4 regions of the Arthrobacter sp. 49Tsu3.1M3 genome follow, and region 1 is predicted to be linked to each of the others. Evidence: riboswitches for the same ligand, from Rfam matches in the RefSeq annotation. Region 1 holds a riboswitch; each other region holds the start of a gene.

Region 1 (3,645 bases):
CCTGGCTCTTCCAGCTGCTCACCGTCCCCGTGTCCGCCCACATGGTGGGCCGGGCCGGCTACCGGACCAAGCACCTGCACCCGGAGCTATTGAGCTCCGACGAGCTCGAGGCGGTAGTCCAAAAGGCCGCCCGGCAGGCGGCCACGCAGGGAACGGAAGACGACGACCGCTGAGCCCCGTGCTCGGCCCGGCCGGCCCGGCCGGCACATCGGCGGGCGCGGCCGCGGCCTTCGACTGCCGCGGCATGCGCCGCGGCTAATCGGCTCCGGTCAGACGATGTCCTGGGTCTTGGCGAAGCGGGTGATCGCGCGCTGGGTGCCGCGGTTGGCGAGCACCTGGATGATGGCGCTGACCGATGCGGAGATCAGGGCGAACGTCAGGGCCGAGCGCAGGGTGGTGGGAACGTCGTCCTCCTGGCCCTTGGGGGGCTTGTTGCCCGTGGACTTTTCCCACATGGTGTCCACCAGCTTGGTGCCGGCAAAGCCTGCCAGGAGGCTGACGCCGGTGCCGAGCAGCTTGATGAGGATGTTCATTCTTCGGTCTCCTTGGGACGGGAACGGTTTTCCCCTAGCCTAGCGTTCCGGGGTGAGGACCATCCGCAGGGCCTCGACCACGAGTTCGTGATCCGCCTTCTGGGGCAGGCCGGAGACGGTGACGACGGCGACGGCGCCCGTGCCGCGCACGTAAATGGGGAACGCCCCGCCGTGGGCGGCGAACTCCGACTGATCCCACCAGGCGTTGTCCTCGATCCTTCCGCCGGCAGCGCGGGCCCGGAGGCCCACCAGCAGGGACGGGACCTCATAGCGCATGGCTGTGCGCTTCTTGGCGTTGATCCAGCGCTCATTGTCCGGTGTGGCGCCGTCCAGCGCGGCGTGGAAGAGCACCTGCTCGCCTTTGGTGATGTCGACGGCGATGGGCAGCGAGCGTTGCCTGCCCAGCTCGACAAGGAGGAGCCCGAGGTCCAGGGCGTCATCCTTGCTGAACGACGCGAACTGGAGCGCCTCCATCTCGGCCAGCACGCGGCCGATGAGCGCCGCCAGGGAACCCTGAGGCTGCGGCTCACTCGAGTCGGGATCGTATTCCCCGGAGGGATCTTGGGTGACCGGTGTGTGCGACAAAATATTCCAGCTTTCCGGTGGGTGACGAGGCCGCCCGCTGGCGGGTCCGGGGGTCCGGCACGACGACTCTACCAAGAGGGTTTTCCCGGCCGCCGGGACCGCCGCCGTCCGGTCCACGATTGTGACGGCACAGCACTGAAAACCCGGCCGTCCGGGTGTAAACTAAGCCAGCCCACAAGGGCGAAAATAATCACGACAGGGGAGCGCCGCCGTCGGGCATCGCCGGAACAATCCGGGGAAACCTTTGGTGGGCGCTGAGAGTGCGGACAGCCGCAGACCCTCGAACCTGATCCGGTTAGTACCGGCGCAAGGGAGTCGAGTTCTCAGGGTGCGCGGAGGGCGGCGGAAGCCGAGACCGGCCGGAGCACCCTCCCCTCCTGTTCCTCAGGAGGACGACATGACAGATATTTCAGCACAGCATGGTTCGGCCAGCCGTTCAGCCGCCCGGCGCAATTACAGCTGGCGCGTGGTGGACATTGTGGTGGCCGCGTTGATCGCCGTTGCCGGCGGCGTCATCTTCTGGGCCTGGTCCCAGGGCGCGAACCTGATCTCGACTCCGGTCAACGCGGTCTACCCGCCGTTGAGCGGACTCTACGCCGGGGGCTGGATGATCCCGGCGGTGCTGGGCATGCTCATCATCCGCAAGCCGGGCGCCGCGCTCTTCTGCGAAACCGTCGCTGCCACCGGCGAGCTGATCATGGGTTCGCAGTACGGCACCACGGTGCTGATCTCCGGCATCCTGCAGGGCCTCGGCGCCGAACTTGTCTTCGCGGCGTTCCTCTACAAGAAGTTCAACCTGCCCGTGTCCTTGCTGGCCGGCGTTGGCGCGGGCCTCTTCTGCGGCCTGAACGATTCCTTCCTGCCGTGGGGCTGGAACATCGCCTACGAAGCCGGCGACAAGCTCGCCTACATCGTCTTCACCACGATCTCCGGCGCAGTGATTGCCGGCGGACTGGCCTGGCTCGCCACCCGCGGCCTGGCGAAGACCGGAGTGCTGGGCTCCTTTGCCTCGCGCAAGGCCGCCACGGAGCCCGTCTTCTCCTGAGCCCCGTCGCTGAATCCTGCAGAGAACGATGAGATCTTCACCGGGCGTCCGTCCGGCCGCCGTCACGGCCCGCGGCTGGGGCTGGCGGCACGCCGGACGGACCCGGCCCGCGGTCAGCGGCCTTGACCTGGACATCCGGCCGGGGGAGCGCGTGCTCCTGCTGGGGCCCTCCGGCGCCGGCAAGTCGACGCTGCTCCACGCCCTGGCCGGCGTGCTGGGCGACGGCGGGGCCGGCGACCCCGGCGACCCCGGCGACGCCGGCAACGCCGAAGATGCAGACGAGACCGGCAGCCTGCTGATCGACGGTGCCGCGCCCCGGGCGCAGCGCGGCCGCGCCGGGCTGGTGCAGCAGGACCCGGAAACGCAGGTGGTGCTCTCCCGCCTCGGCGACGACGTCGCCTTCGGGGCGGAGAACCTCGCAGTCCCGGCGGCGGAGATCTGGCCGCGCGTGCGCGAGGCCCTCGACGACGTCGGGCTGGGACAGCTGCCGCTGGACCACCCGACGGCGGCCCTCTCCGGCGGACAAAAGCAACGGCTGGCGCTCGCCGGGATCCTCGCCATGCGGCCAGGGCTGCTGCTGCTCGACGAGCCGACCGCCAACCTCGACCCCGCGGGCGTCCTGGAGGTCCGCGACGCCGTGGAACGCTGCCTGGACAAGACGGGCGCCACGCTGGTGGTCGTGGAGCACCGGGTGGGAGTTTGGAAAGACCTGGTGGACAGGATCGTGGTGCTGCAGCCAGGGTCCGCCACGGACTCGGCGGTCTTGATCGACGGACCGCCGGACCGGGTCCTGGCCGAGGCGCGGGACATGCTCATCGGTGCGGGCGTCTGGGTGCCGGGCTACGTCCCCGCGACGCGGATGCGGACACCGGCGCGGGGCGAGGGACAGATTTTGCTCACGGCCGACGCGCTCGCCGTGTCCCGCGAGCGGCCGCGGCGGGCCGGGATGCGCGACGGCTTCCGCACCATCGCGCCGCGTCCGGTCCAGTCCGGGGTCTCGGTCCGGGTCCGCGCCGGCGAGGCGCTGACCATCACCGGACAGAACGGCACGGGGAAGTCCACCCTGGCGCTGACACTGGCCGGTCTCCTGCGGCCCGTCGCGGGAACGGTCTCGGCCACGGAGGCGCTGAGCAGTCCCGCCACTGGTCGCTCCGCTGATCGGTTAGGCAGGGGCGCCGGACCCGATCCCTACCGGTGGAAGGCCCAGCAGCTGATCGCCAGGATCGGAACCGTCTTCCAGGAACCCGAGCACCAGTTCGTCACCGGCAAGGTCCTCGACGAGCTCATGTTCGGCCCGCGCCACCTCGGCTACGGCGAAGACCGCGTGGACGAACTGCTGGAGCGGCTGCGGCTGACGGAGCTTGTGGACGCCAACCCCTACACGCTCTCCGGCGGCGAGAAGCGGCGCCTTTCGGTAGCCACTGTGCTGGCGGCGCACCCCCAGGTGCTGGTTCTGGACGAGCCCACCTTCGGCCAGGATGC
Region 2 (3,645 bases), on a different contig from region 1:
ACCTTGTAGCCGCCGTCGCTCCGTTCGATAAACAGTGCCTGGTCCAGGTCGGTGGACGACGCCGGATCGATGGTCACGAACTCGACGTGCGTGAGGTCAAGGTCCGGGAGCTTGTGCTCGGCCACCGCCGCCGCCGCGTCGCGCAGCACATCCTCGGGGAACGGGCCGGGCAGTTCCAGCGTGGTGCGCAACGCCTTGAGGGCCCCGGCAAGCTGGTTCTGCTGCTCGTGGACACTGGGGGTCAGACGATGATGGGACACGAAAATCAGGGTAGCCCGATTTCCGCTATTAGTCTTGGATGATGAGCGCAACTGCGGACGATCCTGCCCTCTACAACAGCTTCGTTGCCGACCTGCTGGGAGTCCTGGCGTACGGCGAGCTTTCCGCCTTCGAGCGGCTGTCCTCGAGTGCCCGGTATTCGCCCACGCTGCATGACCGGGCGGTGCTGGGCAGGATGGCGGTGGTCGAGTTCCAGCATTACGAACTCGTCCGGACCCGGCTCGAGCACATGGGCCTGGATACGGAGGCCGCCATGCTGCCGTTCCAGCCCTCTGTGGACCACTTCCACGAACGCACGCGCCCGTCGGACTGGTACGAAGCCCTCATGAAGGCCTACGTGATCGACACGGTCGCCGCGGACTTTTACGGCGTCGTCGGCCGGTACGTCGACGACGCGACCCGTGAGTTGATCGGGCAGGTCCGCTCCACCGGGGAGTCCACGGCCGTGCTGCAGGAGCGCCTCAAGGCGGCCCTGGCCGATGACCCCCGGCTGGCGTCGCGCCTGGCGTTGTGGGCCAGACGCCTGCTGGGGGAGGTCCTGAACCACGCCCAGCGTGTCAGCGCTGAGCACGCCTTCCTCGGCGGACTCTCGGGGCTGGACGACGCCGGCGCCCGGGCGCTGGTCAACGGCCTGGCGGCCGAACTCGCAGCGAACCACGCGCGCCGGATGACGGAGCTGGGTCTCACCGGATAGTTTCCGTGCCGGCCGGCATTACAGGCTACTGACCTGCTTAAGATGCTGCGGCGTCCAGCGCCGCCAGCAAGGCTGCGGCGGCGTGGGCGGGATCAGTGGCGTCGGTGATCGCCCGGACCACGACGATCCGCCGGGCACCGGCGTCGACTACCTGTTCCACGTTACTGAGGTCGATCCCGCCGATCGCGAACCACGGCAGCAGGCTTTCGTTGCCCTTGCCGGTTCCCTCCGCGTCCGCCCCGCCGATCGCCTGGGCGGCGTAGCGCACCAGATCGAGGCCGACGGCGGCGCGTCCCGGCTTGGTGGGCGTCGCCCACACGGGGCCCACACAGAAATAATCGAGCCCTCTGCGGCCGGGCGCGGCAGCGATGGCGGCGTCCACCTGCTCGGGGCTGTGGGTGGACAGGCCGATCACGGCATCCTTGCCGAGAAAGCCGCGGGCGGCGTCGAGCGAAATGTCCTTCTGGCCGACATGGAACACCGGAGCCCCGGACAGGGAGGCGATGTCCGCCCGGTCATTGACGGCCCACAGCCGCCCGTGGCGCTGCGCGGCGGTGTGCAGGACCTCCAGCAGTTCCAGCTCCTCGGAGGCCTCGAGCGACTTGTCGCGCAACTGGATGATGTCCACGCCGCCGGCGAAGGCGGCGTCCACGAAGTCTTCGAAGTCGCCGCGGTCCCTGCGGGCGTCGGTGCAGAGATAGAGGCGGGCGGTGGTGTGGAGAGGGTCCTGGCTCATGGGACCAGCCTAGTTCCTCTAAACTGGGCGCATACCGCGGGAGCCCGCAGCAGCCATGTCGCCGCTGCCCGGCTGAGAGGGCGTCAGAGCCGACCGCTTGACCTGATCCGGCTAGTACCGGCGTAGGGAAGGAATTCTTCATGGGCACACGAGCAGGCGGTGCGGCCGAACCCGCAAATGACGCCGCCGCCCGGGTTTGTGACACAGGGCCCGGTACCGCAGGGGGAACCACCGCGGGGGATACGAGTGCCGACGTGGCCGTGATCGGCGGAGGGGTGATCGGCCATGGCATCGCGTTCGAGGCCATCCGCTCGGGCCGGTCCGTGGTCCTGATCGATGATGCTCCCGGCAGCGGAGCCAGCTGGGCCGCGGCCGGCATGCTGGCCCCCGTGAGTGAACTGCACTACCAGGAGGAACAGCTCCTGGAACTGATGCTTGAGGCCTCCCGGTTGTGGCCAGGATTCGCTGCGGCTCTCGACGCCGGTGCCGCCGGCGCGGATTCCCCGGCGGGTACCGGCTACCTAACGACGCCGACCCTGGCGGTGGGGGCCGACGCGGCGGACCGGCGCGCGCTCGCGGACTTGAGGGAAGTCCAGCAGGGCTGCGGCCTGGCCGTGGAGCCGCTGACAGTGCGCGAGGCACGCACCCGGGAGCCCCTGCTGAGCCCCGGCATCTCGTGTGCCTTCGACATCCCGGCCGACCACCAGGTGGACCCGCGCCGGCTGATCACCCGGCTCGCCGGCGTGCTCGGTGCGGAAGGCGGCGTCTTCGTCCGGCGGCGCGCGGCAGGCCTGCTGTGGCAGGACGGACAGGTGGCGGGCGTGCGGTTGGCCGGCGGCGGTTCCGTGCGGGCTGCGGAGACCGTGGTCGCCAACGGGCTCGGCGCCGCCGCGCTCGAGGAGCTTCCGGCCGGGCTGGCGCTGCCACTGCGGCCCGTCTACGGCGACATCCTCCGGCTTCGCGTGCCTCCGCATCTGCAACCGCTGCTCACGGCCACCGTGCGGGGCATGGTGCGCGGCGTCCCGGTGTACATCGTCCCCCGCCAGGACGGCACCGTGGTGATCGGCGCCACCCAGCGGGAGGATGGACCGTCGGATCCGCACGCGGTTTCCGCCGGCGGAATTTACCAGCTGCTGCGGGATGCCCAGCAGCTGGTGCCTGCGGTCGCCGAGCTGGAGCTTTTGGAAGCCACGGCACGGGCGCGGCCCGGCACCCCGGACAATGCCCCGCTGCTGGGGCGGGTCGCACGAGCCGACGGCGCGGACGTCCCGGGACTCATCATCGCCACAGGATTCTTCCGGCACGGCGTCCTGCTGACCCCCGCCGCTGCCGCCGTGTGCCGGCAACTCATGGACTTCACGCCGGATCCACGCTGGGGCGGGTTCCGCCCCGACCGATTTCCACGCATCCCGGTTACGTCCGGGGACAGCCCCAAGAAGGAAGCAGCATGAACATCCGACTCAACGGAACGGAGCAGAGCGTCGCCGACGGCGCCTCCGTTTCCACACTCGTCAGCCAGCTCACGGGCCGGAGCATCGGCCCCGACGGCCGCGCCGCCGACGGGCGAAAGCTCGGTGTCGCCGTGGCCCGCAACGCCGAAGTGGTGCCGCGCAGCCAGTGGCACGCCACGGCGCTCGCCGATGGCGACGACGTCGAACTTGTCACGGCAGTCCAGGGAGGATGACCAGCACATGAACGAGACGACGTTTGCAGGAACACAGGCCGTCCCCATGACCGGTGCGGTGGCCGATCCATTCGTGGTCGACGGCGTTAGGCTCGGCTCCCGCCTCATCATGGGAACCGGTGGTGCGCCGAGCCTGGACGGGCTCGGGGCGGCGCTGGTGGCTTCCGGGACCGAGCTGACCACGGTGGCGATGCGCCGCTATTCGCCGGCGGAGACGGGCTCGCTGTTCCAGCTGCTCGAGGACCATCAGAT
Region 3 (3,645 bases), on a different contig from region 1:
CGACGACTTCCAGCGGGAGTTCATCCGCCGCGCATTCGCGGCGGACGCCCCCGGGGCCACGACGCCGGAGGCCCTCCGGGCTGCGCGCCGGCTCCGCCTGCAGGCGCCGCCGTGGGAAGCCCCGCTGCAGATCGTGCCGGGCGTGCCGACCCTGGTGCTGACCGGCGGCTGGGAACCTCTCTATGAGGAAATCGCCGGCTACCTGCGCGAGACCGGGGCCCTGCACCGCACGGCGCCGGGAGGGCACCGGCCCCAGGATTCAGCCGAAGGGGACCGGGCCATCCGCTCCTACATTGCCGAGGTCAGCCGGCGCCAGCACGCCCGGGCCTCCTAGGAGGCTGCGGGTCCTCCCACCGAGGGCTGCGGCAGGTAGACCTTGCCGCCCGCGGCGAGGAACTCGCTGCTCTTCGCCCGCATTCCGGCCGCCATCTCGGCACGGGCGGCCTGCGAATCCGCTGAACCGTATTCGTCCCGGATGTCCTGGCTGATCCGCATGGAGCAGAACTTCGGACCGCACATCGAGCAGAAGTGGGCTGTCTTGGCCGGCTCCGCGGGAAGCGTCTCATCATGGAAGGCCTCGGCCGTGACCGGGTCCAGGGACAGCGCGAACTGGTCCCGCCAGCGGAACTCGAACCTTGCCTTGGACAGGGCATCGTCGCGTTCGTGGGCGCCGGGGTGGCCCTTGGCGAGGTCGGCGGCATGGGCCGCGATCTTGTAAGTGATCACGCCCGTCTTCACGTCGTCCTTGTTCGGCAGCCCGAGGTGTTCCTTGGGCGTGACGTAGCAGAGCATGGCGGTGCCGTAGCGGGCGATCTCGGTTGCGCCGATCGCCGAGGTGATGTGGTCATAGCCCGGCGCGATGTCCGTTACGAGCGGCCCGAGCGTGTAAAACGGGGCGCCCTTGCAGAGTTCCTGCTGGCGCTCCACGTTTTCCCGGACGAGGTGGAAGGGCACATGCCCGGGGCCCTCCACCATGACCTGCACGTCGAAGGCCCAGGCCCGCTGCGTCAGCTCGGCCAGGGTGTCCAGTTCGGCGAACTGTGCCGCGTCGTTGGCGTCCGCCGTCGCGCCCGGCCGCAGCCCGTCGCCCAGGGAGAACGCGACGTCGTAGCGTGCGAAGACCTCGCACAGCTCATCGAAGTGGGTGTACAGGAAGTTCTCCCGGTGGTGCGCCAGGCACCAGCCGGCCATGATGGAACCGCCGCGGGACACGATGCCGGTGACCCGGTTGGCCGTCAGGGGCACATACCGCAGCAGCACGCCGGCGTGGATGGTCATGTAGTCCACGCCCTGCTCGCACTGTTCGATCACGGTGTCCCGGAAGATCTCCCAGGTCAGGGCGTTCGCCTCGCCGTTGACCTTCTCCAGCGCCTGGTAGATCGGGACCGTTCCGATGGGGACGGGGGAGTTGCGGATGATCCACTCGCGCGTGGTGTGGATGTCGTCCCCGGTGGAGAGGTCCATGACGGTGTCCGCGCCCCACTGCGTGGCCCACTGGAGTTTGTCGACTTCCTCGGCGATGGAGCTGGTCACGGCGGAGTTGCCGATATTGGCGTTGATTTTCACCAGGAACGCCTTGCCGATGATCATCGGCTCGGATTCGGGGTGGTTGACGTTGTTGGGAATGATCGCGCGGCCCGCGGCCACCTCGCTGCGCACCAGCTCCACATCGCAGTTCTCGCGCAGCGCGACGAACCGCATTTCCTGGGTGATGACACCGTCGCGGGCGTAGCGCATCTGCGTGACGGTCCTGCCCTCAACGGCCCGGCGCGGCACCGGCCGGCCGCCCCGCCACTCGGCCGACGCCGCACCGCGGCGCACCGCCGATTTGCCGTCGTCGAGCAGCTCCCGTTCCCGGCCGGCGTAGGGTTCGGTGTCCGCCCTGGCCTCAATCCAGGGGGTGCGGAACGGCTCCAGCCCGCGGACCGGATCGCTGCCCGGCCCGGCCGTGCGGTACACCCGGAACGGCGGGTTCCGGACACCGCCCGGGGAGGGTTCCAGGGCGATCTCGGTCACCGGCACGCGGATCCCGTGGTCCGGGTCCGTGCTGAAGGCCAGCGAGTGGGACTTCAGGGACTGTGTGGGGGCCGGAGGCTGGCTGGGGTCAGACACATGCTGGGCAGACCCAGCGGGTGCTGACTGATCGTGGGCAGGGCTGTGCTGTGTCACTTGGGTGTTCACGGAAATACTCACTTCCTTCGCCGGCATTACCCGGACAGGTTCAACGGTCGCAGGCTGCGTCAGCCCGATCTCAGCCCCTGCAGGGGCACCCGTGTGGTCGTAGACGAAGCTACCACGCACCTCCGGCCGGCGGTCGAGTGTGACGCGCACGGCGGACCGCGGTGACGAACTCGGCGGCCAGGCCCATCTGGAGCAACTCTCCGTGCAGCCGGACTTTGCCAGGCGGGGGATCGGACGGTCGCTGGTGGAGGCGGCCCTCGATGCGGCCCGAGGCCGCGGCTATTCATGGATGACGCTTTGCACTTTCGCAGGCGTCCCGTTCAACGCGCCGTTGTACGCGGGCTGCGGGTTCGAGGAAATCGCCCGGCCGGGGCCGGCGGTGGCAGCCCTGCGGATCCACGAAGCTCAGCTGGGGCTGGATGATCTGGGCCCGCGGATTGCCATGCGGATTAGGCTTTAGGCCATGACCAGCATTATCGAGTTCAGCGGGCCCATCCTCACGGCGGCGGACCAGGTCCGACACGGGTTGTGGTCGGTGGAAGGCCGGTTGACCTTTCGCCGGCCCGCGGCCGCGCCGGAGCTCGTGCTGGACGGCTGGGTCATGCCCGGCCTCGTGGACGCACACTGCCACATCGGCCTCGGCCCGGGCGGGGACGTTTCCGAGGACACCGCGGAATCCCAGGCCCTGGCGGACCGCAACGCCGGGACGCTGCTGATCCGCGATGCCGGCGCCGTCCACGACACCCGCTGGCTCCAGCAACGCGCGGACCTTCCCCGGATCATCCGCGCGGGCAGGCACCTCGCGAGGACCCGGCGCTACCTGCCGGGCCTCGCCGTCGAGGTCGAGCCGGAGGATCTCGTCGAGGCTGCGCGGAAGCAGGCCCGCGCGGGCGACGGCTGGGTCAAGCTCGTGGGGGACTGGATCGACCGTGACGCCGGCGATCTTGCCGCCAGCTTTCCCGCCCGGACGGTCAAGGACGCTGTCCGGGCCGCCCACGATGAGGGGGCCCGCGTCACCGCACACTGCTTCGCCGAAGACACCCTTGATGACATGCTCGACGCCGGGATCGACTGCATTGAACACGCCACCGGGCTATTGCCGCGGCACCTGCCGCGCTTCCTCGGACAGGGTGTTCCGATCGTGCCCACCCTGATCAACATCGCCACGTTCCCGGACATCGCGGCCCGGGCGGAGGCCAAGTTCCCCCGCTACGCAGCCCACATGCGCTCGCTGTGGGAGCGACGGGCGGAGCGGATCCTCGAAGCCCACGAAGCTGGGGTGAAGATCTACGCCGGTACCGACGCCGGCAGCGTGATCAGCCATGGCAGGATCGTGGACGAAATCCAGGCCCTGCACGCCGCCGGCCTCCCCGCCGCTGACGCCCTCAACGCCGCCAGCTGGTCCGCGCGGACCTGGCTCGGCGCGGACTCCATCGGCGAAGGGGCAAGCGCCGATGTCCTCGT
Region 4 (3,645 bases), on a different contig from region 1:
CACTTCTCTCGACGTTTATTACTAGATTTGCGTGCGGAACCAGGGGCCAAATTGTTTGGACCGGCTCACGCTGTGCCTCAACGCCGGTGGATTCCCCGGGGGAACCCATGAGCTATCCCCGGAACAAATCCATTTGGAATTCCAAGCGGACTGTTCTCAGGGTCATAACCCAAGTGTTGGCGTAAGCACCGAAGATCTAGAATACGCTAATTTTGCCTTCGGCCGCAAATGAGGCTGGTTCCGGCGGGTAGTCCGTGATAGGCGCCACAACGTCTTGATGCAAAGACCCTGCCAATGTTCTTGGCCGGGATCTTGACCATCTTGAGCTGTGCTGCCGCAACGACTTCCGGAACCGTGCCCCACCATCGTACCGGTAGTCCGGACCGGCTCGTGTCAGGCGTACAGCCGCGGCGCGTCGAAGAAGTCCACTTCGTAGCGCGATGACTGCCGGAAAGCCAGGGCCATTGCCTCCCGCTCGCTCTCCGATGCCCGCCTGGCCGCCGTGTCCGTGTACGCGATGGCCTGCCGGGTCGCGGCGGCGAAGGCCTCGTCGGCGTAGGTCCGCAGCCAGCTGGCGTAGGGGTGCTCCCCGGGGGCGCCGCCGGCCAGGAACTCCCGGTGCAGCGTGGAACCGACCTCGGCGTAGAGCCAGAAGCAGGGCAGCGCCGCCGCCACCAGGACGCCATAGCTACCGGAGACCGAGGCGGCCAGCAGGTGGTCCACGTACGCTTTCGTGACCGGGCCCAGGGTGGAGGCCGTGGGGCGGGTGCTGAGCCAGGAACGGTGCAGCTCGGATTCGACTTCCAGGCAGGTCTGCGCCGAACGGGCCCAGAACAGCTGCTCGGCCTCGGTGGGGGCAATCGCCGCGGCCCGGGCCAGGACCCGGGAGTAGCCGTTGAGGTAGATGGCGTCCTGGGCGAGGTAGTACGCGAACTCGTGCTCGGGCAAGGTGCCGTCAGCGAGTCCGCGGACGAAGTCCAGGGCGTAAATCGCCTCAAGATCGCCCGTGGCTCCTGCGCGCAGGGCTGCGGCGAACTCCCCCGCCGCCGGACCGTGCCCGGCCGGGCGGCGCTGGCCGCCTTTGAGGCCCTGCCCGCCGTGGAGGTGGTGGAAGTGGTGGACCGGGCCGTTGCCGGTGCCGACGTCCAGGGCCGAGGCTTCGCGGAGCGCGCCCAGCAGCCACGGCTTGACTTCCCGCAGCGCCGCTTCCCAGTTCCCCACCCGGGCCTGCACGGTGGCCATGGCCGAGGACAGGGAGCAGCCGGTGCCGTGACTGTTGCGCGTCGCGATCCGCTCCCCCGGCACCACCACCGTTTCCTGGCCGAGCAGGCCGCCGGTGTTGACCAGCGCATCCGGGCAGCCGGCGCCGGCGTCGTTGGTGTCGTTGGCGGGGCCGTTGCCGTCGGCGTCGTGGGCCTGCCCGTCCCCGGGCTCGCCGCCCTGGAGGTGTCCGCCCTTAACCAGGACGGTCGTGCCGGTCAGGGCGGCCAGCCGCTTGCCTTGCGCCAGGGCCTCGGACCAGTCGGCCGCGACGGGTTCCTTGAGCAGGATGGCGAGTTCGGCGAGGTTGGGCGTGATGAGGTCCGCCAGCGGCAGGAGGGCCTGCAGGGCGGCCTCGGCGGATTCCTGCAGCAGACGGTCACCGCTGGTGGCGACCATCACCGGGTCCAGGACCACGACGGCGGGGCGCACCTTTTCCAGCCAGCTGCGGACGGCGTCGATCACGGCGGCGTCACCGAGCATGCCGATCTTGACGGCGTCGATGCCGATGTCGTCGCTGATGGCGTCCAGCTGCGCTGTGAGGAACGCCGCCGGGGGAACGTGGACGGCGCGCACGCCCTGGGTGTTCTGCGCTGTCAGGGCGGTGATGGCGGCCATGCCGTAGCCGCCGTTGGCCGCGATGCTCTTCAGGTCGGCCTGGATTCCGGCCCCGCCGGAGGGATCGGAGCCGGCGATGGCCAGCACGCGGGGAATGCGCGGCGGCGCCGGCAGAGACTCGCTGTGCAGAAACTCGCTGGGCAGGAACTCGGACGGATTCGATCTCGCGGACAAGGCAGACATCCCTTCGCCGGTGCTAACCGGACAGGTTCAACGGGTCTGGATCTCAGCCGGCCCGATGCCCGGCACCCCGTGTCAGTGTTCCAGCCTAGCCGCTGCCACCATGCGGACCCGTTAACGCACGGGCGGGCCCGGGCCTGGGCGGACGTATGTTACGTCTGCCCGGACCCGGACCCGCAGCCCGACCAGTCGAAATAGCGACTGGTCGGGGACGTGGTCAGTCGCGGAGGACTACAGCTCCGACGCCGGCACGCCGACCCCGAGGATGATCGGCTCGTTGCCGGCCGGGATGGACGCGGGCTTGGCCGCAGCGGGAGCCTTGGCCTCGTGGACCGATCCGGCCGCGGCCGGCCGGGTTGCCTCGCGGTGCTCCACGGAGGTTTCGTTGGCAGCGCCCTGGGCGCGGCTGGCACTCCGGTTGCGGCGCCCGCGGCGGCCGCGCGTGGTGTCAGCCGTGCGTGACGCCGGCGCCTCGGCCGCGCGGACGGCCGACGGCGCCTCGGGCGCCGTCGCCTCCGGGGCGGCAACAGGCGCCGCCTGGCCGGCGGCCTGATCCTCGGCCTGCTTGCCGGCTTCGGCTTCGCCCAGGTTGGCGAAGGCCTCGGTCAGCAGGTCCAGGGTCAGGGCCGGTGACGGCGCGTCCTCCGCGTGCTCGACGAAGGGCAGCGCCACCTGCTCGCCGCCAAACGTCAGCACCGTTGCGGGGCGGCCGGCTGCCTCGTCGGCGGCCGCGAGCTGCGTGACGGCGTCGACGGCGGCCTGGCGGGCCCCGGCGTCGCTGGCTGCGGCTGCCTCCCCGTCGTGCAGGTGCGCGGCGTGCGCCGCGGCTGCGATGTTGGCCAGCGCGGCACGGGTGGCCTCGGCCTTGGCGTGGCGTTCGGCCTCAGTGGGTTCGGCGTGGACGGGTGCGGGTGCGGCCGGCGCGGTCTCCACGCCCTGGCCTCCCCTGCCGCGGCGACGGCTCTTGCGTTCCGGGCGGGCAGCAGGCTGCGCCTCGGTGCGCGGCACATAGTGCTCCGCGGCGACCGTGTTGGCGCGGCGGTGCTCCACCGGCTCGTCGTGGGTGACGATGCCGCGGCCCGCACACGTTTCGCACTGTTCGCCGAAGACTTCCAGCAGCCCGGTGCCCATCCGCTTGCGGGTCATCTGTACGAGGCCCAGCGAGGTCACCTCGGCCACCTGGTGCTTGGTCCGGTCCCGGCCCAGGCACTCCACCATGCGGCGCAGCACGAGGTCGCGGTTGGATTCGAGCACCATGTCGATGAAGTCGATCACGATGATGCCGCCAATATCGCGCAGGCGCAGCTGCCGGACGACTTCTTCGGCCGCTTCCAGGTTGTTCTTGGTGACGGTTTCCTCGAGGTTGCCGCCGGAGCCGGTGAATTTGCCGGTGTTGACGTCCACCACGGTCATGGCTTCGGTGCGGTCGATCACGAGCGAACCACCCGAGGGCAGGAAGACCTTCCGGTCCAGGGCCTTGTGGATCTGCTCGTCGATGCGCCAGGCCGCGAAGATGTCCGTGTCCTTGGTCCACTTCTCGAGCCGGCCCACGAGGTCAGGTGCGACGTAGGTGACGTAGGCCTCGAT

Evidence for each region. Region 1 has a riboswitch for thiamine pyrophosphate ahead of B5X90_RS05360 (ECF transporter S component). Riboswitches for the same ligand answer to the same signal wherever they lie in the genome.
Region 2: linked by a shared signal. The riboswitch ahead of thiO (glycine oxidase ThiO) and the one ahead of B5X90_RS05360 (ECF transporter S component) in region 1 are both predicted to bind thiamine pyrophosphate.
Region 3: linked by a shared signal. The riboswitch ahead of thiC (phosphomethylpyrimidine synthase ThiC) and the one ahead of B5X90_RS05360 (ECF transporter S component) in region 1 are both predicted to bind thiamine pyrophosphate.
Region 4: linked by a shared signal. The riboswitch ahead of B5X90_RS18730 (bifunctional hydroxymethylpyrimidine kinase/phosphomethylpyrimidine kinase) and the one ahead of B5X90_RS05360 (ECF transporter S component) in region 1 are both predicted to bind thiamine pyrophosphate.

What each region holds. Positions count from the first base shown of each region.
Region 1 covers NZ_FUZD01000003.1:57,927-61,571, forward strand. The annotation lists gene mnhG (monovalent cation/H(+) antiporter subunit G) at 1-173, shown strand, start outside; gene B5X90_RS05350 (DUF4235 domain-containing protein) at 270-533, opposite strand; gene B5X90_RS05355 (heme-degrading domain-containing protein) at 573-1,118, opposite strand; TPP riboswitch at 1,306-1,449, shown strand; gene B5X90_RS05360 (ECF transporter S component) at 1,516-2,163, shown strand; gene B5X90_RS05365 (ABC transporter ATP-binding protein) at 2,192-3,645, shown strand, end outside.
Region 2 covers NZ_FUZD01000002.1:396,348-399,992, forward strand. The annotation lists gene B5X90_RS04770 (RNB domain-containing ribonuclease) at 1-260, opposite strand, end outside; gene B5X90_RS04775 (ferritin-like fold-containing protein) at 299-973, shown strand; gene thiE (thiamine phosphate synthase) at 1,011-1,709, opposite strand; TPP riboswitch at 1,736-1,856, shown strand; gene thiO (glycine oxidase ThiO) at 1,850-3,160, shown strand; gene thiS (sulfur carrier protein ThiS) at 3,157-3,393, shown strand; gene B5X90_RS04795 (thiazole synthase) at 3,401-3,645, shown strand, end outside.
Region 3 covers NZ_FUZD01000010.1:1,566-5,210, reverse strand. The annotation lists gene B5X90_RS12245 (alpha/beta fold hydrolase) at 1-334, shown strand, start outside; gene thiC (phosphomethylpyrimidine synthase ThiC) at 331-2,181, opposite strand; TPP riboswitch at 2,177-2,284, opposite strand; gene B5X90_RS12235 (GNAT family N-acetyltransferase) at 2,321-2,641, shown strand; gene B5X90_RS12230 (amidohydrolase family protein) at 2,645-3,645, shown strand, end outside.
Region 4 covers NZ_FUZD01000025.1:5,657-9,301, reverse strand. The annotation lists gene B5X90_RS18730 (bifunctional hydroxymethylpyrimidine kinase/phosphomethylpyrimidine kinase) at 394-2,061, opposite strand; TPP riboswitch at 2,044-2,141, opposite strand; gene B5X90_RS18725 (Rne/Rng family ribonuclease) at 2,290-3,645, opposite strand, start outside.